2 regions of the Nonomuraea sp. NPDC050556 genome follow, and region 2 is predicted to be linked to the other one. Evidence: riboswitches for the same ligand, from Rfam matches in the RefSeq annotation. Region 2 holds a riboswitch; the other holds the start of a gene.
The links. Region 2 has a riboswitch for glycine ahead of gcvP (aminomethyl-transferring glycine dehydrogenase). Riboswitches for the same ligand answer to the same signal wherever they lie in the genome.
Positions count from the first base shown of each region.

Region 1: it holds a riboswitch for glycine, as region 2 does, so the genes downstream of both, gcvT (glycine cleavage system aminomethyltransferase GcvT) here and gcvP (aminomethyl-transferring glycine dehydrogenase) in region 2, are expected to answer to the same signal.

Region 1 covers NZ_JBITGU010000002.1:266,963-274,044, forward strand. The annotation lists gene ACIBG8_RS19300 (M4 family metallopeptidase) at 1-1,421, shown strand, start outside; gene ACIBG8_RS19305 (MarR family winged helix-turn-helix transcriptional regulator) at 1,453-1,890, opposite strand; gene ACIBG8_RS19310 (FAD-dependent oxidoreductase) at 1,930-2,883, shown strand; gene ACIBG8_RS19315 (DNA alkylation repair protein) at 2,923-3,576, shown strand; gene ACIBG8_RS19320 (cation:proton antiporter) at 3,709-5,124, shown strand; glycine riboswitch at 5,159-5,256, shown strand; gene gcvT (glycine cleavage system aminomethyltransferase GcvT) at 5,392-6,474, shown strand; gene gcvH (glycine cleavage system protein GcvH) at 6,475-6,864, shown strand; gene ACIBG8_RS19335 (L-serine ammonia-lyase) at 6,926-7,082, shown strand, end outside.
Region 2 covers NZ_JBITGU010000001.1:2,010,105-2,017,186, forward strand. The annotation lists gene ACIBG8_RS10075 (hypothetical protein) at 1-109, opposite strand, end outside; gene ACIBG8_RS10080 (tetratricopeptide repeat protein) at 357-1,154, opposite strand; gene gcvP (aminomethyl-transferring glycine dehydrogenase) at 1,240-4,098, opposite strand; glycine riboswitch at 4,259-4,352, opposite strand; gene ACIBG8_RS10090 (MerR family transcriptional regulator) at 4,367-4,987, opposite strand; gene ACIBG8_RS10095 (bifunctional nuclease family protein) at 5,168-5,638, opposite strand; gene ACIBG8_RS10100 (MerR family transcriptional regulator) at 6,050-6,676, opposite strand; gene ACIBG8_RS10105 (FHA domain-containing protein) at 6,709-7,082, opposite strand, start outside.

The sequences.
Region 1 (7,082 bases), on a different contig from region 2:
ACTGGAACGGCAGCTACACCAGCTTCGGCCACAACCAGGCCAACAACCAGCAGGCCACCCCGATGGACGTCGTCGGCCACGAGTTCGGCCACGCCATCTTCCAGACCTCGGGCAGCGGCGGCTCGGGCAGCGGCAACGAGACCGGCGGGCTCAACGAGTCCACCGGTGACATCTTCGGCGCGCTGACCGAGGCCTACGCCAACGAGCCGGCCAACCTCGACCCGCCCGACTATCTCGTCGGTGAAGAGGTCAACCTGGTCGGCCAGGGCCCGATCCGCAACATGTACAACCCGTCGGCGCTCGGCCACCCCAACTGCTACACCGGCAGCTTCCCCGAGGTGCACGCCGGGGCCGGACCGCAGAACCACTGGTTCTACCTGGTCGCCGAGGGCACCAACCCGTCGGGCAAGCCGGCCAGCACCCGCTGCGACAACGGCGCGGCGATCACCGGCATCGGCATCCAGAAGGCCGGACAGGTCTTCCAGACGGCGCTGAACATGAAGACGATCCCCTGGACGCACGGCAAGGCGCGGCTGACCACCCTCCAGGCGGCCAAGCAGCTGTTCCCCGGCTCCTGCGTCGAGTTCAACGTGGTCAAGAACGCGTGGAACGGCGTCAGCGTCCCGGCGCAGGCCAACGAGCCGACCTGCCAGTCGACGGGCAACGACTTCACCGTCGCGCTGGACCCGGCGACGGGCACCGTACAGCCCGGCGGGTCCGCCACCTCGACGGTCAGGACCACGGTCACCAGCGGTAACGCGCAGTCGGTCTCGCTCAGGACCACCGGGACCCTCCCGGCCGGCGTGACCGCGACCTTCAGCCCGCCCACCATCCAGTCCGGGCAGACCTCCACGCTGACCCTCAGCACCACCTCGGCCACGCCGAACGGCAACCACACGATCAACGTGCTGGCCGACGGGGCCGACGTGGACAAGCAGACCGCGTTCTCGCTGACGGTCGGCACCGTGGCAGACGACTACTCGATCTCGGTCAACCCGTCGTCCGCTACGGTCCAGGCGGGCGGGTCGACCAGCGCCACGGTCGGCACCCAGGTCACCTCGGGGCAGGCGCAGCAGGTCGCGCTGAGCGCCACCGGCCAGCCGGCCGGCGTGACCGTGACCTTCTCGCCGCAGACGATCACCGCCGGACAGTCCTCGACGGTGTCGATCGCGACGACGGCCAGTGTCGCCGCAGGTCAGTACCCGATCTCGATCAACGGTGACGGGACGAGCGCCGACCACGCGACGACGTTCACGCTGACGGTCGGGTCCGACCAGGGCACGACCTGGAAGCCGTGGACGGCCTACGCCACCGGGGCCGTGGTGACCTACCAGGGCGTCAGCTACCGCTGCCGCCAGGGACACACCTCACAGCCTGGCTGGGAGCCGCCCAACGTGCTCGCGCTGTGGCTGCCCATCTAAGGAGACCCTGCTAGGGGCGGGCGCCCGGTTCTCACTTCGTGGAGTGGGAACCGGGCGCCCTTAGGTTTTCCCGCATCCTGAGCAGCAGGGCCGTCGCCTGGTCCTTCTCCTCCTCGGTGAAGCCGTCGAGCAGGCGGGCCCCGACCTTGCCGTAGAGCGGCATCACCCAGGGCAGCAGCGCCTTGCCCGCCTCCGTCGGCACGACGACGCTGGAGCGGCGGTCGTCGGGATTCGCCTCCCGCGTCACGAGCCCCTTGGCCACCAGCCGGTCGACGAGCCTGGACATGCCCGCCGTGTCGGTGCCGACGAGCTGGGCGAGCTGGATCTGGGTGTTCTCCCCCAGCGCGACCCGCATCAGCACCGCCCCCTGCTGGGTCGTGAGCCCGAGCTCGTCGAGCTCCGCCTCCAGTGCCGTACGCAGCAGCCGGGCGAGCTGCGGGATCAGGGAAGGAGCTGCCTCACCAAACATGTCTAGACAATAATTGTCATGACAGCTAATCTCAAGCATATGCGGATTTCGATCATCGGAGGTGGCATCGGCGGACTCTGCCTGGCGCAGGGCCTTCGCGCCAAGGGCATCGACGCCACCGTGTACGAGACCTCCCCGCGCCCCCTCGACCAGGGATGGCGCCTCACGCTCAAGGAAGAGGGCACCAGGGCGCTGCGCGCCTGCCTGCCCGGCGACCTCTACGCCCGCGTCCTGGACAGCGCGATCCGGCCGGCGACACGCATGGCCTTCATGGACCACCGGCTGGTCCCCAAGTTCGTCAAGCCCATACCGCCGGTCGAGGGCCACATCGGCATCAACAGGACCGTGTTGCGCTCGATCCTGGCGACCGGTCTGAACCTCCAGATCCGGACATGCGCCTCATTCGACGGCCCTACAGCTCATTTCACCGACGGGACCTCGGCCACCGCGGACCTGCTGGTCGGCGCGGACGGCACCGACTCCGTCGTACGCCGCCAACTCCTGCCCACCGCCGCCCTGGACGACCTCGGGAGCGCCGTCTACGGGGTGACCCCGTTCGAGACGCTGGACGGCGTGCCCGACCTGCTGGTGGACACGTTCAACCGGATCACGGGGCCGGACGGCTCCGCCGTGTCGATCGCGACGTGCCGCCCCGGCGACTACTTCACCTGGACCCTGACCGGCACCCTCACGGACGACTGGCACCCTGCCGTACGGAAGATCATCGCCGATGCGACGACGACGTTCCCGATCAGGCTCCGCAGCGCGCGGCCCGTTTCCTCGTGGGACGTGGCAGGTGTGACGCTGCTCGGAGATGCGATCCACACCATGTCCCCGGGACGCGGCGAGGGCGCCAACACCGCCCTGCGCGACGCCCGCCTGCTGGTGGAAGCGGTGCTTTCCGGGGATGTGCGAGGGTATGAGGAGGAGATGCTGCGCTACGGCTTCGCCATGGTGGCCGCCTCCCGCGAATCCCCTTTTATGCGCACATGACAGGAGGCCGGGGTGGGCGAGACGACCGTTGACGAGGTGATGGCCGAGCTGGCCGAGCTCGGGGACCCGAGGTCCCGCGAGATCAACGAGAGGCATGGCGACGACCACGCCGTGAACCTCGGCAACTTGCGCGCCCTCGCCAAGCGCCTGAAGACCCAGCAGGATCTCGCCCGCGAGCTCTGGGCGACCGGCGACAGCGCGGCCAGGCTCCTGTCCCTTCTCATCTGCCGCCCCAAGTCCTTCGACCGCGACGAGCTGGACACCATGCTGCGCCAGGCCCGCACCCCCAAGGTGCAGGACTGGCTGGTGAACTACGTGGTGAAGAAGCACCCGGCGGTGGAGGAGCTACGCCTGGCGTGGTTCGCCGACCCGGATCCCGTGGTCGCCAGCGCCGGTTGGGCCCTGACCACGGAACGCGTCACTAAGCGGCCCGAGGGCCTGGACCTCCCGGCGCTGCTCGACATCATCGAGGCCCGGATGAAGGACGCCCCTGACCGCCTGCAGTGGGCGATGAACCACTGCCTGGCCCAGATCGGCATCGACCACCCCGCGCAGCGCAGCCGGGCGATGGACATCGGCGAGCGGCTGGAGGTCCTCAAGGACTATCCGACGCCCCCGGGCTGCACGTCCCCGTACGCCCCGATCTGGATCACCGAGCTGGTCCGCCGCCAACTCCCGGATAAATCGCGATAAAGGGCAAGGAAGGGACACGCGGGACGGGCGAACTTCTCGGCAAACAGTGCCCTCTCTGCGAGGCAATGCCCGAAATAGGCGGATGAATCCCCTTTAGGCTCCCCGGAAGCCAACAAGGAGGTGCTCACCCGCGTGTCGTCCGACCCCGTTCTCATCGCCGCACTCGTCGCCGTCTGCATCGTGGCAGCCCGCCTGCTGACCCGCCGTCTCCGCCTCCCGCCCACCGTCCCGCTCGTCCTGCTGGGCCTCGTCATCGGCGCGCTCCCCTGGGTCCCGCGGGTGGAGCTCGACCCGCAGTTCGTGCTCGCCGTACTCATCCCGCCGATCATCTACCACCACGCGGCCCACAGGAGCGCCCCTAGGGAGGCCCGAGCCGTCCTCGGTCCCATCACGGCGGCCGGGATCGGCCTCACCCTGGTCACCGCGGCAGCCGTCGCCGCCGTCGCGCGCCTCCTGCTCCCCGAAGTTCCCTGGGGCGCCGCCCTGGCGCTCGGCGCAGCCGTGGCCCCCACCGACGGCCACGCGCTCGTCCGGCTCGGCCACCGGCCCCTGCTGCGCGGCGAGAGCCTGATCGGCGAGGGCGTCGCGCTGGTGTTGTTCGCTGTGGCGCTGGAGCAGATGGAGCAGGGCGTCGACGTCTGGCACGCCACCGCCCAGCTCGCCGGCGCGATCGCAGGAGGGGCCGCGCTCGGCGTGGCGTTCGGCTGGCTGGTCGTACGGATGCGCCGCTTCGCCAAGGACCCCGGCACGCTCCTGGTCCTCTCCCTGGCCACGCCGTACGCTGCGCACTTCAGCGCCGAGCACCTCGGCCTGTCCGCCCCGCTGGCCACCGTGGCCGCCGGGTTCTACGTCGGCGCACGCGGCCGCGACCTGCACACCCCGGCTCGGGCGACCGAGCGGATCAGCTGGCAGGTGCTGGTGTTCCTGCTCGGCGGCGCGATAGCCGTACTCCTCGGCCTCGAACTGCGCGACCTGCTCGCACCCACCTCGGGACTCCCGCTCGGCGCGGTCGCCCTGGCCACGGCGGCCGTGCTGGTGATCGCGCTGGCGCTGCGCTGGGTGGCCGGGCTGGCGATCTGCCGCGACATGCTGGCCGGGTTCACGCTGGGCGGCTCGCGCGGCGCGGTCACGCTGGCCCTGGCGCTGGCGATCCCGGCGGTGACCGGGCGTTCTGCGCTGGTGTTCGTGGCCGCCGCCGTCGTGCTGTGCAGCGGCCTGGCCCTGCTCGCGCTGAGCCCGGCGGCAGAGGAGCGGCCGGTCGAGGAGGAGCGACGGGCCAGGCAGTCCGCGGTGTCCGCCGCGATCAGGCGGCTCGACCAGGTGGCCGGACGGCTGGGTTTGGACCGCGGCACGATCTGGGCGCAACGCCAGGTGCTCACCCTGGAGGCGAACTGCGGCGAGCTGCGCGACCTGCGCAGCGAGCTGGCGATGGCCCAGCGGGAGACGCTGGGTCAGTTGTACGCCGAGGGCACGATCGGCGCAGGCACCCTGCACACGCTCACCGAGGAGATCGATCTGCGTGATCCGCACTCGACGACTTCACCTTGACCCGCCGTGACGGCTAGGCTTGCCGTGACACCGATGAACCCGTGCGGGAGAGTGTCCTGGCATCCGGCCAGGACCCCTGAAGGAGCAAGCCCTCCCCGCAAACCTCTCAAGGCAAAGGACCGTACGGGCCAGGGTGACCTCTGGAAAGCAGGCCTTGAGGGTCTCGCCGAAGGTGAAAGTCCGGCCAAAACTCCGGGCGAAACTCTCAGGCATCATGACAGAGGGGGAGGATCCTGGCATCCGACCCTGCCTCTGAGGTGCGAACACATGGCACGACCGACACCGCTGCGAGACGTACACGAGAGTCTCGGCGCGACCCTGACCGACTTCGCCGGCTGGCTGATGCCGCTGCGCTACGGGAGCGAGTCAGCCGAGCACAACGCCGTCCGCACCGCGGCCGGGCTGTTCGACCTCTCGCACATGGGCGAGATCTTCGTGACCGGGCCGCAGGCGGGCGAGGCGCTCGACTACGCGCTGGTCGGCCACCTGTCGGCGCTGGCGCCCGGCCGCGCCCGCTACACCATGATCGTGAACGAGGCCGGCGGGGTGCTGGACGACCTGATCGTCTACCGCCTGGCCGACGAGGAGTTCATGGTCGTCGCCAACGCCTCCAACTACGAGCTCGTCGCTTCCGAGCTGCTCGAGCGGGCGAAGCCGTACGACGCGGTGGTCGATGACCGCTCGGAGCAGTACGCGCTGATCGCCGTGCAGGGGCCGCGCGCCCAGGAGATCCTGGAGACGCTGACCGACGCCGACCTGGCGGGGCTCAAGTACTACGCCGGGCTGCCGGGCCTGGTCGACGGGCGCGAGGCGCTGATCGCGCGCACCGGATACACCGGTGAGGATGGGTTCGAGCTGTTCGTCGCCAACCAGGACGCCGTTCCGCTGTGGAACGCGCTGCTCGCTGCGGGCTCGGGTTTCGGCCTGATTCCGGCAGGTCTGTCCTCCAGGGACACGCTCAGGCTGGAGGCGGGCATGCCGCTGTACGGCAACGAGCTCAGCACCAGCCTGACCCCGTTCGACGCGGGGCTGGGGCGAGTGGTGAAATTCGACAAGCCAGGCGACTTCGTGGGCAGGGCGGCCCTTGAGCCTCTCAAGGACATCCCGCCCACGCGCCGCCGGGTGGGTCTCGTCGCGCGGGGCCGCAGGGTTCCGCGCCACGGATACCCGGTTGTCGCTGATGGTCAGGTGGTCGGCGAGGTCACCAGCGGTGCGCCTTCCCAGAGCCTGGGCAAGCCCATCGCGATGGCGTATGTCGACAATGGGGTAAATGAAGGTCTGGCCGTGGACATCCGGGGCAGCCATGAGGCAATGGACCTGGTTGAGCTGCCTTTCTACAGGAGGAAGTAAGTGAGCAACATCCCTGACGACCTGAGCTACACCAAGGAGCACGAGTGGGTCGCCGGCATCGACGACGGCCTGACCGTGACGGTGGGCATCACCGCCTACGCCGCTGAGGCGCTGGGCGACGTCGTCTACGTGCAGCTTCCCGAGGTCGGCGCCACCGTCGAGGCGGGCGACTCGATCGGCGAGGTCGAGTCGACCAAGTCGGTGAGCGAGATCTACGCCCCGGTCGGCGGCGAGATCGTCGAGGTCAACCAGACCGTCGTGGACACGCCTGACCTGGTCAACAACGACCCGTACGGCGAGGGCTGGATGTTCCGCGTCCGGATGACGGGCGACCCCGAGGACCTGCTGTCCGCCGAGGAGTACAACGCCCTCACCTCCGGCGAGTCGTAGAATTACGGCCGGGGCCGTTATAAGGCCCCGGCTTCCCCCATAGCGCGAAGGGCGCACATCAATGGCGATCAGCGTCTTCGATCTCTTCAAGATCGGCATCGGACCGTCGAGCTCGCACACCGGCGGCCCGATGGCGGCCGCCCACAAGTTCGCCCGCGGCCTGTCCGACGACAACCTCCTTTCCGGGGTGGCTCGCGTCGAGGCCATCCTGTACGGCT
Region 2 (7,082 bases):
AGTTGGGGATGGGGTGGTAGTAGTAGGAGGCCGTGCCGGCCACGGCGCACGGGTTGTCGGCATGCGCGGGCGCGGCGGTAACCGCCAGGGCGATCGGGGCACTGGCCATGAGCGCAGTAGCCGAAACCGCATACCTCGCAAGATCGCGTAGTTTCACGCCCGCCACACTCTCCAAGCCCAGCCTGAAGATCAACGATTCGGGCGACGCCGAATCGGCAGGGCGACAAGAGCGCGGCGCGGCCGTCGCGCCTGGGGGTCGAGGGCCGCCACTCACGTCGAGACCCGCCTCGCGGGGCAGCCTCAAAAGGACCTGAGCCACAGCCGACAGTGCCTGCTGTACGGTGGCCCGCCAGGGGTCAGGTCTCGCGGGCGTAGCGATTGCGGACGTGGGCCGCGAGGGTCTCGTCCGCGTGGTCGAGCCCGTACGCCCACACGTGCTCGGCGTCCTCGGGCCGCCCCCTCAACGGCAGCGTACGGGCCAGCAGCTCGATGGCCAGCGCCACCGTCTCAGCGTCCTGCCCCTCCTCCACCGCCCCGGCGAACTCCGCGCACGCCAGCTCCAGATGCGCGATCCCCAGCTGCACCCGCAGACGCGCGGCAGAAACCCCCTCAGCGACCTCCAGCGCCACGACCAGAGCGTCGGCCGCCTCCCCCGGGTGCCCGAGCTCCAGCAGCAGCTCCGCGAGCTGCTGCGCCGCCTCAGGCGCCAGCGCCGGATCGCCCGTGTCGATGACCGCGCGCAGCTCCTGCGCCGCCTCCTCCAGCTCGTCCACGCGCAGCGCCAGCCGCGCCAGCGCCAGGTGCGCCAGCGGCTGGTAGGCGTCGGTGCCGAGCCCGATGACGGCCTGCCAAGCGCCGCGCGCCTGCTCGTCCTTGTCCTCGCGCTCGAACCCCTGCGCCAGGTGGCACGCCGCCTGGGCTGCGAACTCCGGGTGCCCGGTGGCCAGCGCGGTGCGCGCCGCGGCGCGGGCGCCGTCGACGTCGCCGCTCTCCTCCAGCACCACCGCCAGCCCCACGGCCGCCTGCGCCCGGTCAGGGGCGTCCGGATCGGCGGCCAGCTCGGCCAGGATCGCGGCCGCTGCGCCGAGGTCGCCACTCTCCGCCAGGCGCCTGGCGGTGTCGAGCGGGGAGGTGTCGAGGTCTGAGGGCGACAAGAAGGCTCCTTCAAAGGCGATCGCCCCGAGCCTAACGACTCGGGGCGATCACGTCTCCCAACATGCCGGTAACCGCATCGAGCGGTCAGTCCTCGTAGGCCTCCAGCGGCGGGCAGGAGCACACCAGGTTGCGGTCGCCGTACGCCTGGTCGATGCGGCGCACCGGCGAGAAGTACTTGCCGTCGCGCAGCCCGTGCACCGGGTAGGCGGCCTCGGTGCGCGAGTAGGGGTGCGTCCACTCGTCGGCCACCAGCGACTCGGCCGTGTGCGGGGCGTTGCGCAGCGGGTTGTCCACCTTGTCGTAGGACCCGTCGCCGACCTTGGTGATCTCCGCGCGGATGGCCACCATGGCCTCGACGAAGCGGTCGAGCTCGGCGAGGTCCTCGCTCTCGGTCGGCTCGATCATGAGCGTCCCCGCGACGGGGAAGGACATGGTCGGCGCGTGGAAGCCGTAGTCGATGAGGCGCTTGGCCACGTCGTCCACGGTCACGCCGGTCTCCTTGGTGATCTGGCGCAGGTCGACGATGCACTCGTGCGCCACCAGCCCGCCGCGCCCGGTGTAGAGCACCGGGTAGTGCGGGGCGAGCCTGCGCGCCAGGTAGTTGGCCGACAGGATCGCCTGCTCGGTGGCCGCCTTGAGCCCGTCGCCGCCCATCATCCTGACGTACGCCCAGGAGATCGGGAGGATCCCGGCCGAGCCGTACGGCGCTGCCGAGACGGGACCCACCGGAGAGCCGTTGTGCAGCGGGTGGCCGGGCAGGAACTCCGCCAGGTGCGCGCGGACGGCCACCGGGCCGACGCCGGGACCGCCGCCGCCGTGCGGGATGCAGAACGTCTTGTGCAGGTTGAGGTGCGACACGTCGGCACCGAACTCGCCCGGCTTCGCGAGCCCGACCAGGGCGTTGAGGTTGGCGCCGTCGACGTAGACCTGGCCGCCCGCCTCGTGCACCTTGGCGCAGATCTCGGTGATGGTCTCCTCGTAGACGCCGTGCGTCGACGGGTAGGTCACCATGATCGCGGCCAGCGAGTCGCGGTGCTTGTCGATCTTGGCGTCGAGGTCGGCGAGGTCGACGTTGCCGTCGTCGTCGCAGGCCACCACGACCACGCGCATCCCGGCCATGACGGCGCTGGCGGCGTTGGTGCCGTGCGCCGAGGACGGGATCAGGCAGACGGTGCGCTCGGCGTGGCCGTTGGCCTCGTGGTAGGCGGCGATGGCCAGCAGCCCGGCGAACTCGCCCTGCGAGCCGGCGTTCGGCTGGATGGAGACCGCGTCGTAGCCGGTCACCTCGGCCAGCCAGCCCTCCAGCGTCTCGACGAGCTCCACGTATCCGGCGGCCTGCTCGATCGGCGCGAAGGGGTGGATCGCGGCGAACTCGGGCCAGGTGATGGGCTCCATCTCCGTGGTCGCGTTGAGCTTCATCGTGCACGAGCCGAGCGGGATCATCGAGCGGTCGAGCGCGATGTCCTTGTCCTGCAGCCTGCGCAGGTAGCGCAGCATGGAGGTCTCGGAGCGGTGGGTGTGGAAGACGGGGTGGGTCAGGTAGTCGGTCTCGCGCTCCAGCCCGGACGGCAGCGCCGTCACGTCCTCGCGGGTCACGAACGTGTCGAGCTCGTCGCGGCCGACGACCTCGCGCCCCAGCGCCGAGCCGAACGCGCCGAGAACGCGCGCCACGTCGCCCGTGGTCGTCTTCTCGTCGCAGGCGACGGTGACCCGGTCGTCGTCGACCTGCCACAGGTTGATCCCGAGCGCCGCTGCCTCGGCGACGACCTGGGCGGCCTTGCCTGGCACGGAGGCGGTCACCGTGTCGAAGAAGTGCTCGGTGACCGGGATGCCGCTGGAGGACAGGCCGAGGGCCAGGACGGCCGCGCGTGCGTGGGTGCGCTGGGCGATGCGGCGCAGCCCCTCGGGCCCGTGGTAGACGGCGTACATGCCGGCGATGACGGCCAGCAGCACCTGCGCGGTGCAGATGTTGCTCGTGGCCTTCTCGCGGCGGATGTGCTGCTCGCGCGTCTGCAGGGCCAGCCGGTAGGCCGGGTCGCCGTCGGCGTCGACGGACACGCCGACCAGGCGGCCGGGCATCTGCCGCTGCAGGCCCTCCTTGACCGCCATGAAGGCGGCGTGCGGGCCGCCGAACCCGAACGGCACGCCGAACCGCTGCGAGGTGCCGATCGCGATGTCGGCGCCGAGCGAACCCGGCGAGGCGATGACGGTCAGCGCCAGGAGGTCGGCGGCCGCCACGACCACGGCGCCCGCCTCGTGGGCGCGGGCGGCCAGCGGCGAGAAGTCGAAGACGCGGCCGGAGGCGCCGGGGTACTGCACCAGCACACCGAAACACTCGGGCAGGTCCTTGGCCAGGTCGGCGAAGACCAGCGAGATGCCCAGCGGCTTGGCCCGGGTGGCCAGCACGGCCTTGGTCTGCGGCAGCGCGTCGTTGTCGACGACGAAGACGTCGGACTTCACCTTGGAGGAGCGGCGCGCCAGCGTCATCGCCTCGGCCGCGGCCGTACTCTCGTCCAGCAGGGAGGCCCCGGCGACGTCGAGACCCGTCAGGTCGGAGATCACGGTCTGGAAGTTGAGCAGCGCCTCGAGGCGGCCCTGCGAGATCTCCGGCTGGTAGGGCGTGTAGGCGGTGTACCAGCCCGGGTTCTCCAGCAGGTTGCGCCTGATCACCGCGGGGGTGATCGTGTCGTAGTAGCCCAGGCCGATCATCGAGGTCATGACCTTGTTGCGGTCGGCCAGGGCGCGCAGCTCGGCGATCGCCTCGACCTCGCTGGCCGCCGGCGGCAGCTTCAGCTGGTCCTTGGCTCTGATCGCCTCCGGGACGGCCACGGCCACCAGATCGGCGACGGACTCGAAACCCACCGCCTCCAGCATGCGCTGCTGCTCGTCATCGGAAGGGCCGATATGACGCGTCGCGAAAGACGGGGATGACAGGTCGCTCATAAGGGAAGCCTCCTGAGGCTGTGGAGACCGACGCCGAGGCGTAGGCGTATGCCAAGGTCTCCCCCTCTGTCATCTGGACCTGAGAGCTTCACCCCCGCACGCGGGGGCTTGCACCTTCGGTGAGGCGCGCCTGGCTGGTGCGCCTGCTTTCCAGAGTTGCCTCGTCCGAGCGGTACCGGTTGCCTGAGAGATTCCGGGGAGGGTTGCTCCTTCGGCGCTCCGGCCTGGACCGGAGACTCTCCCGCACGGGGTCGTCAGCGTACTAAGCCTAGCCGATCCGGCGCGCGCGGCGGCGCTGGGCCAGCTCGTCAGCGGGGTGGTCGGCCGGGACCTCGTCCTCGACCGCCACCGGTTCCCCCGGCAGCTCCGCGAGCGATCCCTCGACCTCGCGCCAGACCCTGCCCAGCGCGATCCCGAACACGCCCTGCCCGCCCTGCAGCAGGTCGATGACCTCGTCGGCCGAGGTGCACTCGTAGACGCTGACACCGTCGCTCATGAGCGTGATCTGCGCGAGGTCGGCCACCCCGCGATCACGCAGATGTTGTACGGCCGCGCGTATCTGTTGCAGCGACACCCCGGTATCGAGGAGCCGCTTGACGACCTTGAGCACCAGGATGTCGCGGAAGCTGTAGAGCCGCTGCGAACCTGAGCCTTGCGCTGCTCTTATCGTGGGCTCCACCAGGCCGGTGCGCGCCCAGTAGTCGAGCTGCCTGTAGGTGATGCCCGCCGCCGCACAGGCCGTCGGGCCGCGATAGCCGATGTCGCCTGGAAGAGTCGAAGGCTGCTGGTCGAAGAGCAGGCCCTGCTCACCGGCACGCTGGCGCGCACTCTCGCGCCGTACCGGGTCTTCCTGGCCGGCCGTCTTTCCCTCGCCGCTGCTGACCGCCACGCGGACCTCCGGCTTTCTCTCATCCCGTGGCCTGATCTGGGGGTTCGTAAAAGCGCGACCACGAGTTTCACTTGCACCGTAGGACCGTGACCATCCGCAGTCAACGATCCCGCCCGGCGCGTCGTGAAGCGTAAATGCTCCGAAATAGATACCCCGTCCGGGGAACCCCTATCCAGACCCTTACCCCGCCCGCCCGAAGTCCTCTGGCGTGATGTTGTCAAGGAACTCCCTGAACTTCTCCACCTCGTCTTCCTGGTCATCGGGGATGATGACCCCGGCCTCCTGGACGACCTCCTCGCTGGCGTAGATCCGCGCGCCGGTGCGGAGAGCCAGAGCGATGGAATCGGAGGGCCTTGCGGACACCTCCACGCCGTTGGAGAAGACGAGATCGGCGAAGAAGATGCCGTCACGCAGAGCCACGATGTTGACGGCTCTGAGTCCTACGCCGAGGGCGCTGAGGACGTCGCGGAAAAGATCGTGGGTGAGCGGCCTCGGGGGCGGCTCCTCCGCTTGGGCGAGCGCGATGGCGGTCGCTTCGGTCATGCCAATCCAGATGGGAAGAAACCGCTCCCCCTGCGCCTCCTTGAGCAAGACGATCGGCTGATTTGTGGGCATTTCCACCCGAACGCCCACAACCTCCATCTGCAACACGGGCTGCTCCGAATTCGCTGGTGACCGGTCTTACGCAATTCAACGTAACACCCGGGGGGCCTGGAATGTCCCGCCGGACGGTCATCCGCCCGGAACCCCCGCTTCGCCAGCTCCCGCCCAGCCCCGTGGACCTCCCGCTCACACCCTTGGCCGCCGCCCTCTCACGGGCACGAACCCCTTGGCCGCCCGCCGTATCCACGGGCCGCGCCCGCGTGTGGGATGCCGACGGATGCGCCCCACCGCCTTCTGCGGGCCACAGGCACACGTCCTCATGCGGTCAGCGCACCGAGCGGTCCTTGCCCGCGTTGGGAGGCCAGGTGACCACATAGGGCGGCACCACGCCACCAGGGCAATCGTCAGGCGCGCCTGCGAGCGGTGGTCAACGCCCCAAGGACGCCTGAGGGTGGGTGGTCAGCCGCCCAGGACGTTTCTGACGCCCGTACGCACGAGAGAAGCATGCAGCTCCAGCAGCAGCCCCGACAGCTCCCTGGCGACCTCGTCCGCCTCCCCGATCGCCCCAGGGGCCCGGCGCTTGAGGATCGGCGCCACCGTCTGCTCCACCAGCCCGCACTCCCGCTCCGCCGCCGCCTTGACCGCGCGCAGATGCCGGGCGTGCAGCCCGAACTTGGCAAGCGCCCCCACGCTGCGCGCCACCGCCAGCGCCTCGGCGTCATAGCGCCGGGCCCCCGACGGCAGCAGGCCGTAGTCCTCGAGCTCGCTGAGCGTCTCCTCCTCCAGCCCCGCCGCCTCCAGCAGCTCGGCACGGCTCAGCCGTACCTCATGGGGCTCCTGGAGGGCGCGCGGCCGCCCCAGCGCCTCGGTCATCTTGTCCTTGATGACCCGGAGCGGCAGGTAGTGGTCGCGTTGCTCGGTGAGGATGAAGCGCAGTTGCTCCACGTGCATGTGGGTGAACTTGCGGTAGCCGGAGGGGCTGCGCTCCGGCTCGATGAGGCCCTCGCCCTCCAAGAAGCGGATCTTGGAGATGGTGACGTCGGGGAACTCGCCCTGGAGCAGGGCGAGCACCTCCCCGATGCTCATGTGCGAGCGTGCTACCTGAGCACCCATACCGGTCAAGCGCCCCGCATGAGGAAGACGAGGCGGAACTTCCCGATCTGGACCTCGTCGCCCGCGTGCAGCGGGACCTCTTCGATGCGCTCCCTGTTGACGTAGGTGCCGTTGAGGCTGCCCACGTCGCGTACGGAGAACAGGCCGCCCGGGTGCCGGTAGAACTCGACGTGCCGCCGCGAGACGGTGATGTCGTCGAGGAAGATGTCGCTCTCCGGGTGGCGGCCCGTGGTCGTCAGGTCCTTGTCGAGCAGGAACCTGCTGCCCGCGTTGGGACCGCGCATGACGATGAGCAGAGCCGTGCCAGGGGGCAGGTTCTCGACGGCCGCCCGCTCGGCGAGCAGCGTCTCACCCGTCTCCGCTTCGTACGCCTCGATTC